DNA from 2 places in the Colwellia sp. MB02u-9 genome. Region 2 is predicted to be linked to the other one. Evidence: predicted binding sites of a transcription regulator. Region 2 holds the regulator's gene; the other holds the start of a gene.
The links. The regulator MetJ, encoded in region 2, represses methionine synthesis genes. The targets are predictions, from matches to a motif close to TAGACGTCTAGACGTCTA.
Positions count from the first base shown of each region.

Region 1 (6,100 bases), on a different contig from region 2:
CTGAGCGGGTTAAAGTTATTTCTGGTCATAACCGCCAAACTATTGAGCTATTAGCTAATGAAGTAGAGTCTGCTTCACAAGTCATTAATAAATTACAACAAGATAGCGCATCAATTGGTGGCATTCTTGATGTGATCAGAGGTATTGCAGAGCAAACCAACTTATTAGCACTAAACGCAGCGATAGAAGCTGCTCGTGCCGGTGAGCAAGGTCGAGGCTTTGCTGTGGTCGCTGATGAAGTGAGAACCTTGGCGAGCCGAACTCAAGTGTCTACCCAAGAAATTCAAAATATGATTGAAGTACTACAAACCGGTGCAGAAAAAGCCGTGGTAGTGATGGATACAGGTAAAAAGCAAGCAACGAACTGTGTTGAACAAAGTATTCAAGCCGAACAAGCACTTGATACTATTACACACGCGGTGCATGAAGCCTTTGACCGTAGCTCGCAAATAGCAACCGCCGCAGAAGAACAAAGTGTTGTTGCTCATGAAATAAGCGAGAACCTAGAGTCAATTGTCACTATTGCTGAACAAACAACAGCAGGCTCAAAGCAAACGGCAGAAGCGAGCAGTGAAGTTGCCCGCTTAGCTGAAGAATTACAACAATCAGTACAAGAATTTAAGCTTTAGTTTGACTTAACCTTAAAGCTTAAATAACAAAAAGAGCGCTTAGACGCTCTTTTTTTATGTCTAAAAATCTTTATATCAAATGGCTATAATTTATTGAGCGCTAAGTAATATTTAATCCCTTAGCTATTATGCCCAGCTTAGCTTTAAACTTTTTCATACACCGAGAAATCTAACTGATATGGGTTTTTTTCATCGCTGGGGCGAATATCACTAGCCACTTTTTGCCAAACAGTTAAATCATATTCAGGAAAGTGAGTATCACCATCAATATCAGCATTAATATGAGTAATATAAAGTCGTTGCGCCGCCGCTAAACAATGTTGATAAATAGCGCCACCACCAATTACCATAACTTCTGCGCTATCAACCACTAAAGCTAAAGCGGCATCAACAGAATTAACCACCTCAACGCCCTCGGCTTGAAAGTTATTGTCACGCGAAATAACAATATTTTTCCGCCCCGGCAAAGGCCGACCAATAGATTGATAAGTTTTTCGCCCCATAATAATGGGTTTACCTAAAGTAGTTTTTTTAAAATAGGCCAAATCGGCCGGCAAGTGCCAAGGCATGTCATTGTTTTTACCGATTACACGGTTATTGGCATGCGCCACTATCATTGAAAGTATGGTCATAGATTTTTTACTTTATCGGACAGCTAAATTTTAAAAGATTATACGTTATTACTGACAACAAAAAAGCGGCAATTGTATTGCTATAAAACACGGTTAGAACAACTAATACAAAAAGTAGCACAACTCAGGATAAAACTTGTGGAAAAAAATTCTGAAGATATTCAACTACACCCTAATATAAATATAAGTTACCCGATAACACACCTTTCGCTATCAGGGCTTTATATCAGCTTAGATGCAAAAAACAAGTCAATAACTTGCCACTAAAAATGAAAATAATACAACACGGTCAAAAAATTTTTTACAGGCTCAAATGTGCTTATACAACTCAGTTTAGTGGCATAAAATGTTTTATTTAAACAACCCCATACTTCTATCGGTTAAGGCCTCACGCCAACCACCAAGCCACTCTGACTTAACATCGGTATTCTGGTACGGGCAATGTTTCTTAGTTCTGCCACAAAGGCCAGCTTGATAGCCATTTGAATGTGCTCAGCCTAATTTATCGCGCTTCTGTCTTTTCATATATATCACCTCACCATTAACTGTTTTATAACCGTCTAATACTTTGTATAAATACCAAAGAAATACCGAGGAAGGTTTATGTCTTATGCTTTCTAGGCTTTCTCTAGACCTTCTTAGTATTACTTCAATCAAACGTTAATTTAAGAACAACAATACGGTGAATGCAAGTTGATACCATAGTGAATTACGCAACTTTTATCCTTGGTTATCGACAAAATAGTCCAGTGTAAAACACCGTAATTAACTATTTATTGCAAAACAATTCGTTATACAAACCACATATAATTAACAGTGCTTAAAACCATAAATTAGATAACAAATTAATGTAAATAAGGCTACAACTGCATTAATGACAAAACGCTATGAATAACCCTACCCCCTTAATAAAGGTTTTAACATAGCTTCTAAACCATTGAGTTTAACTTCGTAAATGAGTGCCAATTGTTGACCTAACTTTCCTTCTGGAAATCCCTTACGGTGAAACCAAACTAAATAAGGCTCAGGCAGTTGCAGCAACTTTCTGCCACTATATTTTCCAAATGGCATGACCTGATTTACCGCCGCAATTAAATCTGCATTATTATTTATCGACATAAGTTACCCATGCTCAATTGAGCCTCTAGATGTTATTAGTTATTGCTCATTAGTTAATGCTTTGACATAAAAATGTCACAGCGAGTGTTTATAATTTTGCTGATATTTACACTTTAATTGGCATCAAGATGATGCCTAAATGTTTCTTTAGGGAATTATTATGTCAATGGTTAGGAAACGCAATGCAGCAGTAAAAGCTTATATACCGACTAATGCCCGTGACAATCAGTATATCTTGGCCGAATTCGCCTTAACAGAGCAACTGCTTTCGCAATTACCGACACAGGTTAATCATAGCGGCAGTATAAATTATTATGCTTGTTATCAAACCTTGGCAAACTTACTGTTTACCTTAAGTAACGACTATGGCATTAAAAACAGTATATTGGTTGCCAACGACAAGTTGGTCCGTGTCCGTTACAGCCAAGAAATGCACCAATGGCAAACAAAACAACAAATCATCTTTTATTACGATCCAAATCAGCATGTACTGCAAAATTCATTTTTTGATGCCAATATCAAAGCAAAGAAAATTACCTTAGTATTTTTAGCCTCTGGAGCTGATATCAGAGCCGAAGCGGCCAATTTCCATCAAGGGGTAAAAGTACTATTAGCACATTTTTCCCAGCAATTAGACTTACCCATAAACGGTATCCGCATGCGCGACCACCAACACCTTACTTACGATATTTTTGCTAAAAATAAAGGCTACAGAACTAGCCAAGCTCATAAATTTAGGCCGATAAAACAAAGGTATGCGAGTCAAGACGTTACATTAGCAGAAAATATGTCATCAATCACTTACGCCATAGTCGACTTAACCCTTGATCATAGGATTGCCGCGTTGGTTGATATAGATCCCGCAGCAACCGATCCCTATAATCCACTTTATACTTATTTAACCGACACTTTTTCATTGGTAGCAAAACATTTTAACTTAAATAATGGCGCACTTATCGCTAATGGTTTAGTGCCCATTGTTAGGCATAGTTTGCATGATTTAGTCTCGAAAGTTGGAGAATTGCAAATGTTAGGCTACAACCCAAAGCAAAGCCCCTGTGGTATTGTCAGTAGATGGCAAGCGCATGAATTGGTTGATAACGTGCAACTGATCTTTGTTGCTAATTGCCATAATGGCGAAGAACAAAACTATGCGAAATTTGTCAATCAAATAGAACAAGCCATGCATTTATTTGCCACAGAGCTGGAAATTCCAACTGAAAAAGAGCAATTAACCTTACGCTTTCATCAACACGTTGCCTATAACTTATCGCATAATAACTGATAGTTATAATACCTAGAGCTAACTAGAACCCGAGCTCTAGGTCACTTATTTACTGATAACCAGATTACTGTAAACATTCCATCATCAAAACTTAATAACATCACCACAGACCATACACAATATTCATACTCATATTTCATGTCGATTAAGCAGCATAGCCGCATAACATCAGGTCATGGCAATAGTTAACGATATATATAGTTAACTTGTGTGGAATGAACTCATGCTAAATCCCTCATAGCTGTCTGCCTGCCTAAAAACCATATCAACACTACTACTGACTCGGCTAATACCGACAATAGCTTAAACGAGAACTTAAAAAATAATTTAAACAACAAGAAATATAGACATCTAAACGGCTAAGTGTTACCTTCTGAAAATAAACATTATAGACGTCTACACGTCTTTGTATCTGACTGAAAATCTACTTTCAGTCAGCCTAAGCAAAATTTAACAAGGAAATGAACAGTGAGCATAGAAACAATTACTTTAGGCGCAGGCTGTTTTTGGTGCGTTGAGAATATTTTTAACCGAATTCAAGGTGTATTATCGGTAACCAGCGGTTATGCAGATGGCGATATTATCAATCCAAGCTATGAGCAAGTTTGTAGCGGCATCACTAATCACGCAGAGGTAGTACAAATAACGTTTAACCCATCGCAGTTAGCTATTGAGCAACTATTAACGGTTTTTTTTGCTATTCACGACGCAACAACACTTAACCGTCAAGGTGATGATATCGGTAGTCAATATCGCTCAACAATTTTATGTCACACCCCTGCACAGCAAGTGGTGGCGAAAACAAAAATTGCTCAATTGCATGCACAGCAATACGCTGAGCAAACGATAGTCACTGTCGTTAAAGCCGCCACTAATTTTTACAGTGCGGAAGACTATCATCAAGATTATGTCACCAACAACCCAGAAAATAAGTATTGTCAGCTAGTTGTAGCAAAAAAAATTCAAACATTTTTAAGCGAGTTTGCATACTTGTTAAAAAATGAAACTTATACCAATTTCATTAATTAGGTGGTCAACTTTATACGCAGGAAAAATGGCCAAATATAAGGCATTTATTTAATAACTAGTTGTGCTAATTATTAAATAAATAACGCAGTAGTTGGTTATTTTAACAAGTAAAAATGATCAGATAATTAGTGAGATTGGTATTAATCAATGTAGCAATATAACATCAAGTAATTTAACTCGCCTTGTCTGACAAATAATAAAAATTTGCTGATAAAAAACGCATAACAATTTACTTGCTATGCGTTGAGTAAAATCCAGTATAAGTTAGGCTAACTTAGTTTTGAATCCGCGCCTGATTAAGCTAACGACTTAATACATCAAGGTATAAAGCTTACGTCTATATTTACTCGCCAATGCGTCACCCTCAGGTAACGATTTAAGCACATCAAGCAGTAAATCTTTACTAGCGATGTCGGCACCATCTTTTTGCACTAACAAAAACAGCATCATCAGTGCATCGTCATGGCGATTAACTTGGCTATATTGCGCCGCCAATTTTTGTTGTAATTGGACATTATCAGCATCATTGGCTAACTGTTGTTCAAGTGCTTGAATTTCAGGAGAGTCTGCGGCTTGCGTCGCTAATTCTAATTTTGCCATTAATGATTGATAAGCACTGTCTTGATCGATCATTTTAATACTTTTGAGTAGTGCCTCTGCTTCAGTAACCTTACCGGTTTGAATATAAACATCTGATAGTACTAACTTAATATCAGCACGTTCATTATCAAGCTGATAGGCTTGAGTGATAATAGGAAATGCTTCCGACACTTTATTTTCTGCTAATAGTGTTTTCGCCTCGGCTAATAAAACATCTTGCTGTTTCGGTAAATATTTATCCAAGAACTCATTAATTGTTGCATCTGTTTGAGGTCCAGTTAGCCCGTCAAGTGGCTGACCATCTTGTACTAAAATTACTGTTGGTAAGCTTTGAATACCAAACTGCTGAGCAATTTGTCCCTGGCTTTCGCAATCGACTGTGGTAAACAAGAGCGTGTCGCTACAATTAGCTAATGCCATCGTCAACTTGTCGCGTAATGCAACACTTTCTGGAATTTGCTGAGCCCAAAAACTGACCAATACCAGTTTAGTTTTTGATTCTTCAATAATAACTTGTTGAAAGTTTTCTAAGTTGATCGCAAGAGAATTTGTCATCAATGCCGTTCCAATAATAAAGATATATGTTTTTAAATTGGGGCAAAGCATTAAAGATACAAGCAACTGGGCTAAATATTTATAACGACTCAACAAAGCGCAAGTCAAAGTCAAAAACAAGACAATTGAGGATTACAGCCTGATAACACAACTTTTAGCTCAGAACATGCGTTACAGGGTCAAAATGTTAGAGACTAAATGTTAGACACTAAATCTTAAAACACTAACCTTAGAACCCTAAGCCTTTAACG
Region 1 is NZ_JACGVF010000096.1:120,510-126,609, reverse strand. Features, by position in the region: gene H4J65_RS12940 (methyl-accepting chemotaxis protein) at 1-629, shown strand, start outside; gene folA (type 3 dihydrofolate reductase) at 773-1,261, opposite strand; partial or broken gene rmf (ribosome modulation factor) at 1,613-1,786, opposite strand; gene H4J65_RS12925 (DUF3820 family protein) at 2,159-2,380, opposite strand; gene H4J65_RS12920 (DUF3083 family protein) at 2,541-3,665, shown strand; gene msrA (peptide-methionine (S)-S-oxide reductase MsrA) at 4,134-4,694, shown strand; gene H4J65_RS12910 (tetratricopeptide repeat protein) at 5,004-5,849, opposite strand.
Region 1: a site for MetJ is predicted at 4,055-4,072, ahead of msrA (peptide-methionine (S)-S-oxide reductase MsrA). Genes of this name have one in related genera too.

Region 2 (6,100 bases):
ATGGTAAAAGTTAATTGTGCTGTATTTACCCCCAGCTTACTTGAATCTGAACTATTTGGGCATGAAAAAGGCGCATTTACTGGCGCTACTGAACGACGCAAAGGCCGTTTTGAATTAGCGAATGATGGCACGTTATTTCTTGATGAAATTGGTGAATTATCCATGGCAGCACAAGGCAAGTTACTACGGGTATTACAAGAGCAAGAGTTTGAACGGGTCGGCGGCAGTGAAACTGTTAAGGTTAATATAAGGGTTATCGCGGCTACTAACCGTGATTTATCGGCGATGATTACCCAAGGTACATTTAGAATTGATTTGTTTTATCGGCTTAATGTTTTTCCGGTTACTGTTCCACCGCTGCGTGAGCGCCAAGAAGATATACCACTGTTATCACAGGCGATTATCAGCACACTGAATAAAACGCTAGGTAAAAATATCAGTGCTATTAGTAACCGTAGCTTAACTCAATTAATGCAATATCAATGGCCCGGTAATATTCGTGAATTGCAAAATGTACTTGAGCGCGAGATAATTTTAACTAAATCGACTATTCTAAACTTTAACTTTAAAACCTCGTCAAAATCACTTACCCCTCCTGTTATTGAAACCTTAGCACAAGTGGAAACCCGCTATATATTAAGTGTGTTAAAAGCCTGTAAATGGCGCATTGGCGGTGAAATAGGTGCCGCTAAGCAGTTAGGCTTACCTGAAAGTACATTACGCTCTCGCATGAGTAAATTGAAAATTGTACGTCCTAACTAATAACTTCACTATAAAAATAATATGCAAGGCACGATATATCGCTAATGCACGATATATCGTGCTTTATGGTGGGTACTGTAAAGAATATAAAGTTATAAATATGATATTAAACAGTGAGTTAATTTAATTTTATAACTTGGTTCATATTTTGCTATTAGTAACTATCCTAACGTTAGTTTTAGCAGTAAACCATGAAGTTTGATTTTAAAGCAGAAGATTTGATCATTAAGCCCTACAAATCTGAATCCTCAGTCTATGTTCGTCAACAAAAAGGTCGTTATCAGCGTATTCGACAATTCACTGGCTTAGCCTTTGTTTTATTATTTATGTTGATGCCTTGGCTTAATTTTCAAGGTAATCAGGCTGTTTTACTGGATATAGGTAAGCAACAGTTTCATATTTTTTCACAAACATTTTTTCCACAGGATTTTATCATTCTAGCGGGATTATTACTGGTTAGTTGCTACTTACTTTTCTTTTTAACCACGTGGCTTGGTCGAATTTGGTGTGGTTATACCTGTCCTCAAACCGTATGGACCTTCAGTTTTATTTGGGTTGAAGAATGGTTGGAGGGTACGCGCAATAAACGTATTAAACGTGATGAACAGCCATTGTCATTAGAGACCTTAGCGAGAAAATCAGCCAAGCACTTTATTTGGGGATTAATCGCATTTTTTACCGCAACAACATTTATCAGTTATTTTTTACCGGCCCGCGCACTGTATCTTGATTTACTACAATGGCAGTGGGATGGCCTGACAACTTTCTGGGTGCTGTTTTTTGCTGTTTGTACCTACGGTAATGCCGGTTGGTTACGTGAAAAAATGTGTATTTACATGTGCCCGTATTCACGCTTTCAATCCGCCATGTTCGACAAGAATACCCTAGTGGTTGCTTATGATAAATTGCGTGGTGAAAGCCGCGGTGCTCGTAAACGTCACCAGCAGCCAAAAGACCTAGGTTTAGGTGATTGTGTAGACTGTAACCTTTGTGTGGAAGTGTGCCCAGTGGGTATTGATATTCGTAACGGCTTGCAATACGAATGTATTAATTGCGGTGCTTGCATTGATGCCTGTGATCAAACCATGAGTAAATTTAATTATGCTAAGGGCTTAATTAGTTATACCAGTGAAAATGCACTAGAAGGTAAAAAGGTTAAATTACTACGGCCGAAAATTATTGGCTATGCTGTTATGTCGGTATTAGCCATGGCGTTTATGATTTTTACTATTCAAGTGCGGGTGCCAATTGAATTTTCTATTTTGCGGGATCGTGGCACATTATTTCAGCTCGACTTTCAAGATAAGGTGACGAATAGTTACTTATTGAAAATTACTAATAAATCAAAAGTTGATCGCCAATTTAAGATCACAGTATTGGAAAAAGTAGTAAGTTTAAGTGTTGACGGTAAGGTGATGATAAAAGCGGGTGAAATCGCCAGTGTACCTGTACATTTAACGATGCCCCCGGAAAACATCAGCCAAAAAATTACGTCAGTGACACTGACTGTTGCCGTTGATAATATGCCGGAAATTAAGGTTGTTAAGCAAACTAAATTCTTTTCAAAGTAATTAATTTTTTAGCTAGTGGCTAGTGATTGTGAAAAAAGATCTCTAGGTGAGGTTTTTTTAATTACATCATGCAAAGTGCATTACGGAAGAAAAATACGTTAAAATAGCATGACTTGGACGATGAGTAGTGAAAATGAATAGAGAACAAAGCATGACCAAAACGATCAAACAAAGCATAGCCAATATTGCCCTCGTGGTTGAAGACTATGATGATGCGATTGCATTCTATAGCAAAAAATTAAACTTTCAGCTGATTGAAGATACTGACTTAGGCGGCGGAAAACGTTGGGTGCAAATATCACCACCGAATTCAAATGGCACCAACATACTGCTTGCTAAAGCCAGTAACGACGCGCAAAGCCAATCAGTGGGCAATCAAGCGGGCGGACGAGTATTTTTATTTCTGCAAACCAATGACTTTTGGCGCGACTATCAACAGATGAAAAGCCAAGGTGTCGAGTTTAACGAAGAGCCGCGCGTGGAAGAATATGGCACGGTTGTCGTGTTTAAAGATTTATATGGGACAAAATGGGATTTATTGCAGTTAAATGATGCGACTGGCTAGATTTATAGCTATCAGCTATCAGTTATCAGCCGTCAGTCATGAGTTAATGTAGCTGCTTAGTTAAATTCGATGATATTAAAGTTTCAGTTATTAAGCTTTTTAATGTGTGGACACTATGAAAAATTAAGGCTTAGTAAATCAAAATTATGTAAAGCTGGATGCTGGCCATATGGGTGACGGGCATAATGTTATTTTATTTGAACGACGCTGACTTTAAAAGTCACTTTAATGCAAACTAAAGCAATATCGTTCCAGTTTGAAGAATATTCAAATAGCGCTGATGAACAGAAATAATTATTTTTTGATATGTAGCGGCATACTACAGGCGGTATTTCGCTATATATTTCAAAGCAACTCTTGCTAATCACCCCTATTTTTCAGCAATAAAAAAGGCGCTAATCAGCGCCTTGTTTATTTGCTTGTTGTACTAATTGTTGTGCTACTCGTTTTAATCTTCTAATTCCGCTTCGTGTTCACTAAAGTCAGTTATGCCTTTTGCTTCCAAAGCCCGACGAACACTCGCGGGTAATTTTTGTGTGTTGTCTTTAGCCAAGTCACTATCATCAGGTAATGGTTGGCCAGTAAAAGCATGTAAAAACGCTTCACATAACAATTCACTGTTGGTGGCATGACGCAAGTTATTCACTTGGCGACGTGTACGTTCATCAGTGAGCACTTTTAACACACGTAAAGGGATAGACACGGTGATCTTTTTGACTTGTTCACTTTTCTTCCCGTGTTCGGCGTATGGGTTAATATACTCGCCATTCCACTCTGCCATGAATATTCCTCTATGCTAATTAATTGAGATAAACTTATCGATGTTAAACCTGTTTGGTAGGCCAGTTTATGATAAATTTATTCTTACTACTTGATTTTACTGGTTGTGGGGCCTGAGTCAATAACGAATGTGTAGAAGTTTAGAAGTCTAAAGTACTTGACCCAAGAACTTAAACCATTTAGATTGATAGACGTCCAAACATCTATACAGAAAATATTTTTACCGGAGTACACATGAGCGAGAAAAAAATTGCCACTACCGCTGTTCGAGCAGGTATTAATAGCGACCAACACCATGGCGCTGTTATTCCAGCTCTTCACCTTTCAAGCACCTATGCACTGAAAGGTTTTAATGACAAGCGTCAGTTTGACTATTCACGCACCGGCAATCCAACTCGCGCTACGTTTGCCCAAGCTATTACAGATTTAGAGCAGGGTGCCGTTGGCATAGTGACAAATACCGGCATGTCAGCGGTGCATCTTATTTGCCAATTACTTGATACACAAGACACGGTTGTTATTCCGCATGATTGCTATGGCGGAAGTTTTCGATTATTTACCCATCTTGCCAAGCGGGGGCAGTTTACGCTCGTGGTGGTTGATCAAAACGATCAACAAGCCTTGGCGCAAGCCTTAGCAACAAAACCTAAATTAGTCTTAGTTGAATCACCGAGTAATCCATTGTTACGCTTAGTTGATATTGCTGCCATTACCAAACAAGCCCATCAAGTTGGCGCATTAGTGGCGGTTGATAACACCTTTATGTCGCCGGTATTGCAACAACCCTTGCTATTGGGTGCTGATATTGTTTTTCACTCTACCACCAAATACATTAATGGTCATAGCGACGTGGTTGGCGGTGTGCTAGTCACCAAAGAACAAGCCTTAGGTGAAAAACTAGCTTGGTGGGCAAACTGCATTGGTATTACGGGTTCAGCTTTTGATAGCTTTTTAGCTTTGCGTGGCTTAAAAACTTTGCCCATACGGATGAAGCAGCATCAAATTAATGCCAATGCTGTGGCAAAATTTTTGCAACAGCATTCGGCTATTCAACAGGTTTATTTTCCGGGTTTAGCTAGCCATCCGCAACATGAATTAGCTAAAAAACAGCAGTATGATTTTGGCGCTATGATGAGTTTTGAGCTTAAAGGTGGCGTTGAAGCGGTTAAAATACTGTTTGATAAACTTGAACTTTTCACCTTGGCACAATCACTTGGTGGTGTTGAAAGTTTGATCTGTCATCCCTCAACCATGACCCATGCGGGGATGGAAATTGAAGCACAACTTACCGCCGGTATTACCCAGTCATTAGTGCGACTTTCTGTTGGTATTGAAGATATTGACGATATACTGGCCGACCTATCTCAGGCGCTCGATGCCAGCCAAGCTTAAAGTGGTTATCCATAGTTATCCATAGTTATCAATGTACTTTGGCTGCGTGTTATATATCAATAATTTAAAGGCGGTATGACAAGGTTGTCATACCTGTGGTAGTAAAATGATCGGTTCAAATACAGCGGTAACGCTTAGCTCTGCAAAAAATCACTTGGCAAAAGTTGCCTGTAATGTCCATAAATTTGGTGGTAGTAGTTTAGCTACCAGTGCTTGCGTTGAACGTGTGGTGGATATTATTCGTCAGCATTGCCAGCTCAATGACATTATTGTGGTATCTGCTAATGGCAATACCACAGATGCATTATTTACTCTTTATCAACTCGCGGTTGAGCTTCAGGAAATAACTTCGCTGAACACTGAGCAAGTGAGCACGAGTAATGACCTAAACACCTTACGTGAGCATTTACGGGTAACTATTACTGCCCTTGATGCGACGCAAGCTCAGTTAATTGATGAACTGTTAAATGCCAGTAGTGCCGCCAGACTGAAAAGTTTACTCAAGCAAGATGTTGCACAAATAACAGAACATTTACTGAGTGATCCGCTAAGTGCTCCCCTTAGTGAGCCATTGAGTTATCAAAATGACTTATTGGCCTTTGGTGAGGTTTGGTCAGCGCGCTTGTTATCTGCGGTATTGAGTGAAAGTGTGTGTCCAAGTTATATGTTGGATGCCAGAGACTTTCTTTTACTAAAAGATGAAAAAAATTGTGCTATTGACTATAGCGTGAGCCAAGAAAACTTTTTACCGCTTCAACAACAAGACCAACTGGTGATCGTTACCGGTTATATTGCGCGTAATCAACAGCAACAAGCCTGCACGTTAGGGCGCAATGGTAGTGATTACTCAGCAACCATAATGGCGGCACTATCAGGCGCGGGCAATGTAACGCTTTGGACTGACGTTGATGGTATTTATAGTGCTGACCCAAGGCTTGTACCTTTAGCGAGAAAATTACACCGTTTACCTAATGCGGTTGCCAATGAACTGGGCCGTTTGGGTAACCCAGTATTACATGCCAAAACCTTA
Region 2 is NZ_JACGVF010000070.1:149,355-155,454, forward strand. Features, by position in the region: gene H4J65_RS04265 (sigma-54-dependent Fis family transcriptional regulator) at 1-762, shown strand, start outside; gene ccoG (cytochrome c oxidase accessory protein CcoG) at 954-2,333, shown strand; gene H4J65_RS04275 (VOC family protein) at 2,485-2,898, shown strand; gene metJ (met regulon transcriptional regulator MetJ) at 3,347-3,679, opposite strand; gene metB (cystathionine gamma-synthase) at 3,913-5,070, shown strand; gene metL (bifunctional aspartate kinase/homoserine dehydrogenase II) at 5,177-6,100, shown strand, end outside.